DNA from 2 places in the Cytobacillus sp. GQ23 genome. Region 2 is predicted to be linked to the other one. Evidence: riboswitches for the same ligand, from Rfam matches in the RefSeq annotation. Region 2 holds a riboswitch; the other holds the start of a gene.
What was found. Region 2 has a riboswitch for glycine ahead of gcvT (glycine cleavage system aminomethyltransferase GcvT). Riboswitches for the same ligand answer to the same signal wherever they lie in the genome.
Positions count from the first base shown of each region.

Region 1: linked by a shared signal. The riboswitch ahead of purU (formyltetrahydrofolate deformylase) and the one ahead of gcvT (glycine cleavage system aminomethyltransferase GcvT) in region 2 are both predicted to bind glycine.

Region 1 covers NZ_JCAXER010000013.1:83,523-91,372, reverse strand. The annotation lists gene AC6CHU_RS12615 (DUF2512 family protein) at 1-281, shown strand, start outside; gene AC6CHU_RS12610 (hypothetical protein) at 355-492, opposite strand; gene AC6CHU_RS12605 (TerC family protein) at 689-1,471, opposite strand; gene AC6CHU_RS12600 (FbpB family small basic protein) at 1,486-1,611, opposite strand; gene AC6CHU_RS12595 (hypothetical protein) at 1,930-2,925, opposite strand; gene AC6CHU_RS12590 (hypothetical protein) at 3,217-3,534, shown strand; gene AC6CHU_RS12585 (FbpB family small basic protein) at 4,082-4,207, opposite strand; gene purU (formyltetrahydrofolate deformylase) at 4,276-5,142, opposite strand; glycine riboswitch at 5,280-5,380, opposite strand; gene AC6CHU_RS12575 (MFS transporter) at 5,533-6,720, opposite strand; gene AC6CHU_RS12570 (glycosyltransferase) at 6,856-7,494, opposite strand; gene AC6CHU_RS12565 (aspartate kinase) at 7,713-7,850, opposite strand, start outside.
Region 2 covers NZ_JCAXER010000009.1:103,679-111,528, reverse strand. The annotation lists gene gcvPB (aminomethyl-transferring glycine dehydrogenase subunit GcvPB) at 1-400, opposite strand, end outside; gene gcvPA (aminomethyl-transferring glycine dehydrogenase subunit GcvPA) at 393-1,739, opposite strand; gene gcvT (glycine cleavage system aminomethyltransferase GcvT) at 1,756-2,859, opposite strand; glycine riboswitch at 3,018-3,106, opposite strand; gene AC6CHU_RS09655 (DEAD/DEAH box helicase) at 3,287-4,975, shown strand; gene AC6CHU_RS09650 (YqhG family protein) at 4,953-5,747, shown strand; gene AC6CHU_RS09645 (YqzE family protein) at 5,790-5,975, opposite strand; gene AC6CHU_RS09640 (shikimate kinase) at 6,054-6,551, opposite strand; gene comGG (competence type IV pilus minor pilin ComGG) at 6,564-6,947, opposite strand; gene comGF (competence type IV pilus minor pilin ComGF) at 6,937-7,353, opposite strand; gene AC6CHU_RS09625 (phosphatase) at 7,370-7,696, opposite strand; gene comGD (competence type IV pilus minor pilin ComGD) at 7,680-7,850, opposite strand, start outside.

The DNA of each region.
Region 1 (7,850 bases), on a different contig from region 2:
TTAGCGTCATTCTCACTCTAGGGGCTTATGTTCTGGGGGATATGATGATATTCCGTATGTCAGGTGACGAAACAGAGCATACAAAAAGGAATACCATAGCAACCATTTCTGACATTGGTTTAAGCTTTTTTGCCATCTGGCTTTTATGTGAATTAATGGTGTCCGGGAAAGACGGCTTGGCAATGGCAGCCTTTATCTCTGCCCTTTTGATAGGTGCAGGTGAATGGTTCTTTCATGTATACTTGGATAAACGCGTTTTTGCTTATGATGGACATAAATGATATCTGAAGAGACCTCTGCAGGGTCTCTTTTTTTACTTTATGGCCGAAAATGGATATACGAAAGACATATGTTTTAGTATTCGATCTCATTATAATCCTTAGGCTGAGGTACCGGCTGATCCTCTTCATGCTTTCCAAATTCATTGACAAGCTCCATCTCTTCTTTGGGGCCTTGTGTCTGTTTTGTATTTTGCTTATCTCTTTTAGACAATCTATTTTGCTCCCTTCGTTCCGTTTCTAAAATTAATATTTCCCATTTACTGCATTTCACTCATAAATAGAGGATTTTTCCTCCATTTGATTTAAAAGTTCTTCAGCAGGCAGCAACAGGGATCAGGGCAAATCAATCAAACGTTTGATTGATTTGTGTTCACTAAAAAAAGGCGGATAATTTCCGCCCTTTTTGATCAGCTTGCTTGTTCCTCTGCTGGCACTTCCTGTTTCTCCTTAGAAAGGAACCATCCAGCCAATGCAATTCCAACTAATACAGCATAGAATGTAATTTTCCATTCAGCTGACTTAGCAAAACCTTCAGGAAGGATTTCAAGAGCCGGATGTGACATTGTATAGACAGCCAGTTTAACACCAACCCAGCCGACAATACCAAAAGCTGCAATCTCAAGCCCAGGTCTGCGATGAAGCAGATCCACAAAGAGATTTGCGGCAAAACGCATAATGATTAATCCAATCATACCGCCGGCAAAGATGACAAAGAATTTTCCGCCGTCAAGTCCGCCTACATGGCCTAGACCTGAATCCGGAAGTGCTACAGCCAATGCGACTGCCGCCAGAATAGAGTCTACAGCGAAAGCAATATCAGCAAGTTCTACTTTGAAAACCGTCAGCCAAAAGCCTGATTGTTTTTTGGGCTTGGTAACCCCTGCTTCTTCCTCACCTTTTTTCACAAGAAACTTTCTTAATATATGATTAGCCGCGATGAACAGAAGATATAATGCTCCAATGGCTTGAACCTGCCATACGTCAACTAAATATGAAATCGCAAATAAGGATCCGAAACGGAAAACAAAGGCTCCAGCCAATCCGTAGAATAAAGCCCTTTTCCTCTGCTCTTCTGGAAGATGCTTAACCATAATCGCAAGCACCAGCGCATTATCAGCAGCCAATAGACCCTCCAATGCCACAAGCAGCAGCAATACCCAGCCATACTCAAGTATCAATGACAATTCCATCTAAAACACCCTCCCTATTTCACCTTTGTGTATCTTTCGTCTAAACGCTTTTCAATTTTTGCCAGCAATTGTTGATCTTTCAGCAGCTCTTCTTTGTTTTTCTTAACTAATTCTGCGAATGACATCTTTGCTTTTTTCATCCTGGTCTCCTTTCCTTCTAATTTTATAAGTATTGAAAGCTTCACACTGTTTCCCTGCAGTTATGTCGATTGAGGATTTCCATGCCGTCTTTATAAGGCAATAAAAAAACCTCTACCAGCAGGCGGTAAAGGTTTAAAAAACAAAAAGACCTTTACCCGAAACAGGCAAAGGTCTTGCTAACAACGTTAAGGTTGCCAACAAAGCCGGGAGCTCTTAACTCCGAAATGACGACTCTGTTGTAAAAGCTACTCCCCTTTAGGAGAAACTATTCAACTATTTAAAATAATCATACTCTAATTTGTTCAAAATGTCAATACTTAAGCAAATCGGTAATAAATTAAAATGAAAGTCGCTAGGACGAAAATAAAGTTCAGAAATACAAACACAAATTGATCTGCCTTCGTTTTGTGCAGCTTGATCGGCGGGTTATAGAAAGATACTCCTTCAATGATGAAAATAATCAGCACAATATGGATCATAAAATGCCCGATCACCTCTGTCATGCCAAACAGCATTGTAGTTGTGATGAAAATAACTGTCACGACGAAACCAACTACACGGTTAAGAATCCCTACTACAAGAAGGTAACCGACTACAAACTCAATAAATGCAGCCATAACAACGAATGCGGCAGGTGAAAAGCCGAATGTCGGGACTCCATGATTGGCCACAATATCCAGAGACATGCTTGGATATACCCATTTTTCAACAGCCACCCAGCATAAAGATAAACCTGTGCCCAAATATAAGAATGGAAATCCAACCTTCTCCAGCTTCGTGCTGCCGACCAGCAGTACCCCAATAATGGCAACATAATATCCATAATCAAGCATGTGGAATAAGCCATTCTGCATGGTAACGTACACAAACAGCCCCAGTAAAATTACGGCCCCGGCCTTTGTTGAAAAATGATGCGGAATTAGCAGAAAGCCAATTGCTGCCCATGTTAAAATCAATGCAATCGTATTGGTTAAATGAAATTCAGGCGCAAATAGTGTTCCATTCGTTACCTGGAGGATTAATGCGGCAGCCGTTCCATACTTCAAAATATATCTGCTGTATTTGCGGAACCCTGAGAGCCAGTCATCAAGCTTCTTAACTTTAGCCCATTGTGATGTCCTCGGTATAACCAATGTCAATAATGCAAGGACAATCGCAGCTGTCAGGGCCAGTCCCATAAATAAAGGTGATAATATATTTTCAATGGTTTCCTTTTGAGGTACCACGTTCGTGAACCATTTCACATGAGCACTTGTAAAAAAAGGTGTCATGATTAAGCCTAATATTATTAATAACTGAAATATTTTCTTCATGGCTATTGTGCCTCCTTGATGGCTAATAAAAATATATAAACAATATAAGTACAGTTTTAATATAATATACTTCTTATCCATGTAGAGTATTCAAAAATGAACATTATGTGAAATAATTCACATAATGTACAGTTCATGTATTATTACCTTAACTCTTGTAAAACTCTTTTCAATTCCTTTAAACTCCTGTTCCAGCAGTAAAAAAGTTCGAATCCTGTCAGATTCTTTTAGTTTACTAATCTTAAAATAGTGGTTATGATGATAGTTATAATCATGCAAAGGGGTGAGGGAATGAGGAAACGACGGGTAATGCCGCTTTTAATGCTATCTGTTTTTTTATCCTTTCTCATAACCCAATACCCTGGTGTCCATTATAATGACATTCCGATGGACCAAAGCAAAGCAGTAACAGTTTCGGACTATACCGAGAGCTTCCTATTAAAAGATGATCCTAAAAAGCATATCTTCACACTGGATATAATCTCTTTATCCATTACAATCCTGACAGTTATCCTTTTTATATATAGTGCGCTGCACTTCGCCCGCAGGAAAAAGATATTTTATACTCCAATCTTCTATGAGGCGAATTATGTTATTCAAGCTCCTTAATTGTCCAGCAAAACAATTAAAGGAGGAAGGCATAATGTGGATTAGATTTTTATTGATCGGTTTATTTTCATTAACAGCTTCCAGCCTGTTCTTTTATCAGGGAATGGAAATGTATCATGCTTTCACAGATTTCTTTAGACAAAAATAAGAAATTGGCGCCCAGGGACTCCCTGGGCGTTTTTATTAATATATTTAGTTCCCTTGGTTCCATCCGCTTATTTTTGGGGTGCATTAATCCGCTTCATACCCTATGGTCTGTTCTCAAAGGTGCGATTCATCCACATTGGGTCCCTTCACTCCCTCCAGCATCTCCTCAATGGCCCTATTCTTCCTCTTTAGTTCCCTTTATTCACCCTTGTCTATTCTTCCTTATTAGGTCCTTTCACTCCCTATTGCCTCTCCTCAACGGCACTATTCTCCCTCATCAGTTCCTTTCATTCTCTCCTCTTCCAAAAGCACTAATCCTAAATACACCTGCAGCCATTCGGCTTTTCAAAAAAGCCATAAAAAAACCGGCCTGCTTTATTCCCAGGCCGGGTATACTTTCTTACTGTGCTTTTGCGTATTTATCGTCTATTTTTTTTTCGATCTTCTCAAGCTCACGACGATCTTTTAAAAGTTCTTCTTTATTATGCTTTATCATTTCAAGCATTGATAATTTTTTCTTTTTCATTTCTGCTCACCTTCTCTCATGATGTTGGTAACCTTCTTGATGCAAGATCTTTGTTATTACAGTGCGGCTTAAAAAACTATCGTCTTATTGCCATGCACGATTACTTTGTCTTCCACATGCCAGGCGACTGCCTGTGCGAGTACCTGCCTCTCCACATGCCTGCCGGCAATTTTGAGATCCTGTGCAGTGTGCCTGTGGTTAACCCGCAGGACATCCTGCTCAATGATCGGCCCTTCATCCAAATCATTTGTCACATAATGGGCGGTTGCCCCAATCAGCTTGACTCCGCGGTTAAACGCCCGTGCATAAGGATTGGCTCCCACGAAGGCCGGCAGGAAGCTGTGATGAATGTTGATAATCCTGTTTGGGTATTTGGAAATAAAGCTCGGCGAAAGAATCTGCATATATCTCGCCAGTACAATGAAATCCGCTTTTCCATCGAGCAGCTCAACCGCCTTTTGCTCGGCTTCCGCTTTAGTATCCGGTGTAATCGGAACATGATGATATGGTATTCCGAAACCCTCCACCACTTCTCTCATGTCGGGATGATTGCTGATCACCAGTGAAATATCCACTTCAAGCTCATTCGATTTCCAGCGCCACAGCAGCTCGAGCAGACAGTGATCCATTTTAGAAACAAATATGGCCATCCGCTTGCGCTCGCCTTTCCCGCTCAGCTTCCATTCCATTGAATATTCTCTTGCCATTTCAGGCAGATCCTCTTTCAGTTTTGAAAAGGACTCGTCAAAATCATTCATATCGAATTCAATCCGCATAAAAAAGATGCCTGCCAGCGGATCAGTTGTGTGCTGGTCAAAATGGACAATATTCGCTTTATGCTCCAGAAGGAAGTTGGAGACTGTGGAAATAATGCCTGGTCTCTCTGGACAGGATATCAGCAATGTCGCCCGGTTTGCGTTAATATTTGTGTTCATAATAGATTCCTCCAAGAGCCTTGCCATCCATATAAAAAGGACAGAAAAAAGGCGGCTTTTTTCCCCCTTCTCTGTCCTTTTACCTGAGAGTTTGACCCCTTTGGTGTCGCAAAGTACATGCGCGCTCTCCAGAGATGCGTCCGACTGCGGTTCTGTCTACCTGAGAGATTGGCTTCAAGGGTATTTTTGAAGCTTGCTCCTTCGGTGGCTACTATATGCTCTCTCCCGCAGCCGTCATTCGCTCTATATTTTTGTTATTTTCAGAATAATATATTTTTTGATTTATGTCAATGGAACTAGGTTCCTTTCACAAAGTTGCCACAATTGCAGGAAAGTTAATTTACTGCATAAATAAGAAAAAGCTTGAAGACAAGGTCTCCAAGCTTTTTTCTATAGGGCCGCCTTAGGTTTAGGCTCCCTTTTCTGCCAGGCCATTGTGATAAATAAGGTAACAAGCAATAATACCAGACCTAGAACAAACGGATAGGTTATTCTTACATCGTAAAGTATACCAGCAATCGTTGGCCCCAGAACGTTTCCAATGCTCATATAAGCATTGTTCATTCCCATCGCAAATCCCTGTTCATTACCGGCCATTTTTGAGATTAACGTGGTCAGAACCGGGCGCAGGATAGAAGTTGCAAGGAAAATGATCAGCGAAATAACGAAGAAAAGTGCATAGCTGCCTGCGAACAGTGAGACCAGGAATCCTAATGCTGCAACAGCCAAAAAGATATTTAATACCTTTCCTTCTCCTAATTTCCTAACCACCCGATCAACTACAAACAACTGCACTATAACACTAATAATCCCCGTCGAAGTCACCATAATCGCTATTGCCTGCGGAGTGGCACCATATTCATTATCCAGATAAAGTCCCAGCACTGATTCATAAGCCATTAATCCAAAGCTCATCACCAATGTGATGACAAGAGGAATAAAATAAGGCTTCTTAACAGACATTGCCAGCTTCTTGACCATTGGTTCCTCTTCCGGCATCTCTCCTGGCATGGTCTGCATTGTGCTGCTTTCTTCAAGGAGCATAATGGAAAAGAGAACAGCCACTAAAGAAACAAGCGCTGAAATCAGAAATGGCATTTTCAGGCCAAAGTCTGCCAAAAATCCGCCAATCCCGGGTCCAACTACAATTCCAAGTGACATTGCAGCTGAAACCAGGCCATTCCCTTTTGCACGCTGCTCCATTGTAGTAATATCAGCAATGTAAGCAAAAATAGCTGGAATCAGCAATGCCGCCCCAATGCCTCCAATGACACGTGAAAAGTAAAGCAGCCAAATGGAATCTACTGCATAAAAAACAAGCATGGATAATGTCAAACCAGCTAATCCGTAAATAATCATCTTTCTGCGGCCGTACTGGTCAGCCCATTTTCCCGCAATAGGAGAAAAAATCAGCTGGGCACCCGCAAAAATGGCAATCATTAGGCCTGCGGCTGTTCCCCCCTGATTAATGGATTCCAAATAAGCAGGCAAAATCGGAATAATAATCCCAAAGCTTCCGATCGCAATAAACATATTGATCATCAATATAATCATCTTTTTCTTTTGATCCCCTGACATAGCGGATACCCCTCCTTCTATATGTGAAAAATTTACATTATTTTTTTCGGCACGCTAAATAGCTTATAATGAGACAGGCTGCTTTGTCAAAGGAAAAAAAAGAGAGGCTCCAGCATATACTGAAGCCTCTTGTCTTTACCCCTTAAATTTGTCCGGGAATTGCTTCACAACCGCATCGGAAATAGCGTCTGCCATCATGATTATATGAGAAATTCCATCATCAATCGAAACAATTCTGGCTTCCCAATCCTTTACCAGACTAGATGTTAAATCATTCGTCACCAATTCAAGATGCTTGTACATCAATTTTTTCACATCTTCATTTTTCAGATTAGGATTTGCTCTGCTTAGGAATGCAGCAATCTCATCCGCATTGCGAAACCACTTTTTGTTGAGCTCGTTCACCTTTGCCCCCTGGCCGCTCTTGGCAGCCTCCACAATATCGCCCGCAATAACAATATGCACTTTAAGCAGTTCTGTCAGCTTAGCTCCCGCAGCTTCTCCGTAATAGGGCTTAATGGAATTCCCTATGTCCTCCTGATTTTTAAGCAGACGGGCCAAGACCTGCTTTTGATCCTCTGCTCCTGCTGTTGTGGCACTTGTAATATAGTTGCTTGTCCATAATACATGTTCGATCCATAGTCTGCGAAATTCATTTTCAAACTTAACCTCTGATTGAGTGATACACGGTTTCTGTGCAAATGCACTGCCCGGAGCTGCCAGCATATTCAGCGGCATAAGCAGCATTAATCCTATGATTAGTAATTTCTTCATATCCTTTTCTCCTTCCTAATTGAAAAAGCTTCCTTCTTATTTTGATTATCTTCAGATTTTTCATGCAAAAAAATAAGCTCAAGGCTAATGCCCCAAGCTTTTTCAATCAAACGGTTGATTTATTTGCAAAAACGACTATTTACTCTCAGATAAATCATTTTACTTTTGGATAAACTCTTTTTATTTTCGTATAACCAGATTTATCTTTCGGATAAATTTCACACCGCTGCCACCGCAGCAAAGAATTCATTGTAAAGCGCCTCTACCGCGCGTTTTTCATCCGCTGCCTGGACGCCAAACATCATGCTTACTTCAGATGAACCCTGATTAATCATTTCCATATTGACTTTCGCTTT
Region 2 (7,850 bases):
TAACTTCATCCATTCCTGTAATTTCAATGAGATGCTCCTGAAGATCATACATTAATTCCAGTGCACCTTGAACAGAGCTTTCATCCTGCAGAGGATGCAAGTGTGCAAAACCATTGTAGCGAGCTACATTTTCATTGATTTTAGGATTATATTTCATTGTACAGGATCCAAGTGGGTAAAATCCTGAATCAACCCCATGATTTCGATTGGAGAGTGCAGTATAATGGCGCATGATATCCAGTTCAGACACTTCCGGCAGCTCTGGCTCTTCTTCTCTCAGGTAGCCTTCTGGAAGAAGTTCGCTCAAGTCAGCTTCCGGAATATCCATTTCAGGCAGGCTGTAGCCGATTCTGCCTTCTGTGCTTAGTTCAAAGATGAGTGGCTGATCTTCCTTATGCATGGTAATCCCCCATTTCTTTAACGAATGCATCAATTTCTTCCTTCGTTCTCAATTCTGTTACAGCAACAAGCATATGATTTTTCAGGCCAGCATAATCTCGGCCCAAATCGTAGCCGCCAATAATGCCCTTTTCAAGGAGCTTCTGATTAACTTCTTTAACAGGCTTATTCAGCTTGATAACAAATTCATTAAACGAAGGACCTTCAAATGGAACTTCAAAACCGCTGGACTTAAATTGCTGTTTTGCATAATGGGCTTTTTGCATATTGGCAGAAGCCATTTCCTTTACACCCTTCTTGCCGAGAGCAGTCATTGCTACAGATGCCGCCAGTGCATTAAGAGCCTGATTGGAACAGATGTTGGACGTTGCCTTATCACGGCGTATATGCTGTTCACGCGCCTGAAGGGTAAGCACAAAACCACGGCGTCCCTGATCGTCTACCGTTTGTCCGACAAGACGGCCCGGCACTTTTCTCATCAGCTTGGAGGTTACGGCAAAATATCCGCAATGAGGGCCTCCAAAAGCAGTCGGAATACCGAAAACCTGTGCATCTCCTGCTACAATGTCTGCTCCAAACTTTCCTGGAGGAGTAAGTGCGCCAAGAGCAAGCGGGTTACTTGAGACTACAAACATGGATTTATGGGCGTGGATAATTTCCTCGAGTTCTTTTAAAGGCTCGACTCTTCCAAAAAAGTTAGGATACTGTACAATCACAGCTGCGATATCATCGCCAATCATTTCATTTAAGGCTTCAAGGTCAGTGATGCCTTCTTTATGAGGGACCTCAATAACTTCAATATACTGCCCCTTTGCATATGTCTTTACTACTTCCTTTGATTCGGGGTGAACTGCACTTGAGATTAAGATTTTCTTACGGCGTGTGCTTCCTGCGCTAAGCATTGCTGCTTCAGCAAGAGCCGTCCCGCCATCATACATGGATGAGTTGGCAACATCCATTCCTGTTAATTCACAAATCATAGTCTGGAATTCGAAAATTGCCTGCAGCTCTCCCTGGGAAATTTCCGGCTGGTAAGGAGTATAGGCAGTATAAAACTCTGAACGGGATAATACATGATCCACAATGACCGGCATGTAGTGATCATAAACACCTGCGCCAAGGAAAGATGTATTTGTGCGGAGATCAGCATTTTTCTGAGCCATTTTCGTAAGCTCTTTCATTAAGGCTGTCTCTGATTTCGCCGGCTTGATATTATATTCGCCCTTGAACCTTACACTCTCGGGAATATCACTGAATAATTCTTCTACAGAACTGACGCCGATTTTTTCTAGCATGGCTTTCTGGTCAGACTCTGTCATCGGTAAATAGCGATGTTTCATTATTTTCTCCCCCCGGTTAGTTCTTTTCTCTTTTGTAAAAAGGTGTTGCTGCAACCTTAGCCTTCAATCTTTTGCCGCGGATTTCCACTTCCAATTCAGTTCCGAGCTCCGCATGCTCTTTCTTGATAAGAACAAGGCCAATATTCTTTTTTAACGTCGGAGATTGTGTGCCTGTTGTCACCTCTCCGATCAGTTCTTCCCCTTTATATACAGGATATCCATGGCGCGGAATACCGCGGTCAATCATTTCAATTCCGGCCAGCTTGCGCGGAATCCCATTTTCCTTTTGATTCTTAAGGACTTCTTTGCCGATAAATTCAGCTTCTTTATTAACTTTTACAGCAAAGCCGATTCCTGCCTCAAGCGGTGTGATATCAGGAGAGAGCTCCTGGCCATATAGTGCCAGGTTGGCTTCAAAGCGAAGCGTATCTCTTGCACCAAGTCCGCATGGGAGAACGCCTTCTTCTTTGCCCGCTTCAAGGATTTCATTCCATAATGCCGCTGCATCCTTGGAATCACAGTAAACTTCAAATCCGTCTTCTCCTGTATAACCCGTTCTGGAGACAAGCGCTTTCTTGCCATTCAAATCAACATCCTGCTGGAATTTAAAGAATCCGATATCCGCCAGATTTGTACCAGTAAGCTTTTGGAGCACTTTTTCGGCAAGCGGCCCCTGAATTGCCAGCTGGGCCATATCTTCTGAAAGGTTCTTTAATTCCACATTTCCTTCAGCATGGTCCTGAAGCCAGTTAAAATCTTTTTCAATGTTGGAAGCATTAACAACTAGCAAATAGTAGTCTTCCTCTATTTTATAGACAAGTAAATCATCAACAGTTCCGCCATTTTCATAACACATGGCTGTATATTGAGCACCTGAGTTCTTTAATTTGGAAATATCGTTTGTCATCATTTTTTGAAGGTATTTAAGACTGTCCGTCCCCTTCACTTCGATTTCTCCCATATGGGATACATCAAAAAGGCCGGCTTTTGTGCGGACTGCTTCATGTTCTTCTTTAATGCTTGAAAATTGAACAGGAAGGTCCCAGCCGCCGAAGTCGATGGTCTTAGCTCCGTAATCTTTGTACACCTCGAATAAAGGCGTGCGTTTTAACTGTGACATTTACTCGTCCCCCTTAAATCTGTTTAATTTGTTTTAGGAACATAAAAAAGGACAGAGTATCCCCTCAAATATGAGAAGATCTCTGTCCTTGCACCTGAAAGTTTACCGAAATCGGCTTTCCCCTTGGGTGGCTTATTTAAAAGCACTCTCCAGAGCTGCGTCAAACAAGAGTTCTTTTGCCTGAGAGATTCACAAATTTTGCTTGCTCCTTCGGCGCTACAAACGTAGTCTCTCCCCTTGTTGTCATTCGCATTTATAAAATTTTCCAAGATGGTCATACTTATACCAAACAGAAAAAATAAAGCTTCATTTACTTCGGTTAACTAAATGTAATTTGTAAACTTTCAAAACTTTCAAAGCTACTAACATCGTACCACCTAAACAGGGTTTGGGCAATATCTTTATATAGATAAAAGGAGCTGTTTTTATGACAGTGCAAATTGGCTTTGATTCTGCCTGGCAGGATGAATTCTTAAAAAGAATTGACGATGACGGCCCATGGGGAAATTGGGAGCTATATAAACTGGCTGTTGAGGTTGAGAACCATACAACTATTCCTGATTTTGAAGGCCTGCAGGCTCCGAAGCATCTGCCGAACCTTACTCCGCTTCCACATCAGCTGGAAGTGGCCAAGCAGGTAGTCGAGAACATGAACGGAAAAGCTATTCTGGCTGACGAAGTCGGTCTTGGCAAAACCATTGAAGCTGGTTTGATATTAAAGGAATATATGATTAGAGGACTTGTAAAAAAAGTCCTTATACTCGTTCCAGCTTCCCTCGTTTCACAATGGGCTATGGAGCTGAACAGCAAATTTTTCATACCGGCTGTGGCGCAGCGGAAAAGCTATGTATGGGAACAATGTGATGTAGTTGTATCATCTATCGATACAGCCAAGCGCAATCCCCATCGTGATATTATCTACAGCCTTGATTATGACCTGATTATTATAGATGAAGCTCACAAGCTAAAAAATAATAAAACAAAAAACTATGAATTTGTACAAAACCTTAAAAAGAAGTTCTGCCTGCTATTAACAGCAACACCCATTCAGAATAGAATCAGTGAGATCTTCAATCTTGTGTCCCTGCTCAAACCCGGGCATCTGGGCAACGAATCAGCTTTTTATGAGAACTATAAAAAGGACTCCCGTTCTTTGAACGATGATGCACATCTAAAGGAGCTCGTGAACAAAGTTATGATCCGCAACCGCAGGGCGGATACCGGGATCGAATGGACCAAGAGACATGTGGAAACCATACCGATTGAATTTTCGCAGGCTGAGCGTGAACTTTATAAAGCTGTAACAGAGCTCCGGGGTGAAGAAGATTGGGTCAGTTCCAGCCAATTTTCGGTAATGACTCTGCAAAGAGAGGCGTGCTCAAGCAGAGAAGCTGTCTATTTTACACTTCAAAATATGATAAAAAGACAGGAGCATCCTTCAATAGCTTTTCAGAAGCAAATTCAATACCTTATCAAAAAGGTTGAAGCTGTCCAGCAAAATTCCAAAGCGCAAAAAGCTCTGGAATTAATACAGAAAATAAATGACAAGGTCATAATCTTTACTGAATACAGGGCAACGCAGATGTACCTTCAGTGGTTTTTAAAGCAATATGGGATTACATCAGTTCCCTTCAGAGGGGGATTTAAAAGAGGCAAAAAGGACTGGATGAGAGAGCTTTTCCAAAATAATGCTCAAGTACTGATTGCAACAGAAGCAGGAGGAGAAGGAATAAATCTGCAATTCTGTAATCATATCATTAATTTTGATCTCCCTTGGAATCCCATGCGGCTCGAACAAAGGATTGGGCGAATCCATCGTCTCGGCCAGGAAAAGGATGTTATGATTTATAATTTGGCCACGAAAGAAACAGTCGAAGAACATATTATGAAGCTTTTGTATGAGAAAATACATCTTTTCGAAAAAGTTATCGGTGATTTGGACGATATTTTAACCAAGCTTGAATTTGGCAGTATCGATGATCACCTTGTTGATATATTTGGAAGATCAGCTTCAGAAGGTGAAATGAGAATCAAAATGGAAAACTTGACGAGCATGATCCAATTCGCGGAGGATCTGAAGGAAGGTGAACTGAATGCAGCAACAGGAAATTCATAAATTCCTTGAAAGGTATTTTCACGCAAATGGGTGTGAAATAACTGATAAAGGTCCAGGGTATATGACCGTGCAGCTGACGATTGATTTGGATAAGGAACTAATGAATCGGCCCTTTTATTGGCATTATCTCGAAAAAACAGGCGGAATTCCAAATCCCATGCAGCTGACGCTTATTACAAACCAGCAGCTGGCGCCGCCACATATAAAGGGGGAAGTCATTCACTTCGGCTCACCGAGGCTTCACCAGATCTTTGATTCAGCCCGGAAACTGGCAGGCTATATACGATTATATGAAAATCACCGGCAGGCACCTGGAAATCAGGTTCCGTTAAGGCCCTGGCTAGGAATGAACATTCGCGTATCTTATCAATGCGACCGAAAACGGGATGTCTTTAAATCAATCGGCCTACAACTAATTAATGGCCAAATGGTCGAAAATTTTCATGACAGATTGCTCGGCATGAGCCTTACACCTAAAATCCCAGATTACTCGTTTACCTTGTCTCCGCTTATTAAGCCGGGGAGTGGAGTATTCAGGGTAGCAAATTTCATTAAGGCCGAAATTGAACAAGAAGATCATATATGGGCAGAGGAAGCCCGTGAGCGCTGGCAAAAAGATCTTAGACTTCTTGAACATTTCTACGAAGAGGCGGAAGAAAAAGGGGAAAGTTATGGAAACGAAAAAACTGCCCTTCAGGAGCAATATGAGCCAAAGATTAATATCTCCATAATAAATGGCGGTCTCTTTTATCTGACAGACAGCGCAGTCTAAAATGGCAAAAAACCGGCAGACTTTGCCGGTTTTTTGCATGAGCTATTTGTTTTTTTTTCTTCTCATCCCCAAGTAGAATAGATAAGAAATCATGCCAAACCATCTGAATAAAAACGGCTCTTTCATGTCCTTTTTTTCAATTCGATGCCGCTTTCGCTCATCTTTTGGCTGGTCAATATATTTTACTACTGTCTGTGTAAGATACTTTACATAATCGTTGGATTTCATACTCATACCGCCTTTATTCCGCACAGAATTGCCATGGCATCCTGCTTTTTATCATTTACAAGTATGTCCAACGGGTTTTCACTCTAAACAATCTATTATCTCTTGTATAATTTCTGATGTATCTTTATTAGTTGTATCAATGGTCACATGAGCTGTTTCTTTATAGAGCGGCATTCTTTTTTCATAAATTTCGTGAATCAGCTTTTTTTTATCACCTTTCAGAAGCGGTCTGGTATGATCCTTTTCTATCCGTTTGAAAATTTCTTCAGGAGACGCATAAAGGAAGAAAACAATCCCCTTTTCGCTAAGCCATTTTCTGTTTTCAGGCTTTATCACAATTCCCCCGCCAGTAGTTATAACTCGCGCTCTTTCATCCAATTCATTTAAAATAAGTGATTCAAGGTTTCTGAAGTATTGCTCTCCATGCTGCGCGAAAATATCATTAATACTCTTATTTTCCCGCTTAACTATTTCTTCATCTGTATCGATTACTTGCTGATTTAAGCAGGCTGCCAGCTCTTTTCCAATAGTTGTTTTGCCGGAACCCATGAATCCGATTAAGTAAATTGGCTTCATCTTTATCCCCACTCAGTTTTTTTCAATCCATTTTATCATTTTTTGCAGGTCTGTGTCATAGTAAGCATAACCGGTAATTTCCTTAGCAGAGCCAATTTTTGTTTTGAAAGTAATCTGAATTAGGCTTGCTGCCACAGGAGAAATTTCATAAGAGACCTTCCCATCTTTAAACAAATAAACTCCTGACTCTTCCGGAGTAATATTTTCCATTAGCATTTTTTCTGTTTTTTTAAAGGAAGAAAGCAGGTAATATTCCTGCATCATTACGGTTTCAGTCTGTTTCACAATCCTTTTCTCAGAAATAAATTGATCTAATTGAATGGTAAGAAGGAAAAGTGCAGCCAGAATGATTGTTAAAGTAAGAGGATAAGCAAATCCATTTTGATTACGGTACATCAATATCCTCCATATCCATTAAGTAATAAAGAAATGCGGAATGCTCTTGATCAAAATTATCTGAAACATTTATTACTACTCCGCCATTGGCAGACGCAAATGAAATGCTTTTCAATTTTTGAAGGACAATCTCATGTCCTTTCATATCTACTCTCCTTCGCAAGCTGGACCCATATTTCTCATAAAGAACAGTTTTCCCGTCTACAGTTAACACAATTGAAGCAGGTGTTATTTTTGAAGCATCAGCCATTCTGATTTCTTTTTTCAGCTGATTAATAAATACATGCCATTCAAGCCTTTGTGTCCTGGCTTCCATTTTCCAGTCATGAGAAAGGAAATTTAAGCTAACCGGCAATAAGGAAACAATCAATAAAAAAACTGAAAATGCAAATAGCATTTCAAGCATTGTAAATCCCTCATTACTAAAATACCTCACACTTTTCCTTTGCTTTACCCCGTACATTCTCATACCTTATGCAAACCTCCATAACTCCTTGCTTTTCCTTAGGGAGAATTTTATAAACCGTTTGATTTACCTCCATGGCTTTCCCCTCAGGAAAACTCCCTTCCGATGCAGCCTCCATAAGACTTTCAAAAAGCAGCTTGGTGCTTTCATAATCCTGTTTTACTTCTTCTGCCTGCTCAGTTGCCTTTATGATAAGGGGAAAAATTATTCCTGCTGCAAGCAGCATCCCTGATAAAGACAGCAGGAGCTCAGCCAGAAAAAAGCCTTCATTCCTTCTCCACATTAAATCGTCCTCTTCCGATAAAAAATGTTATTTTATATAGCTCCTTGTCTGCTTTAATATAGAAGCTTCCAAAATCTTTTGTAATACCACCTGGTCCATATAGAAAGTACATTGGCATTGTTCCCGGTTTAATCTTAATGATCTCGGGATATTC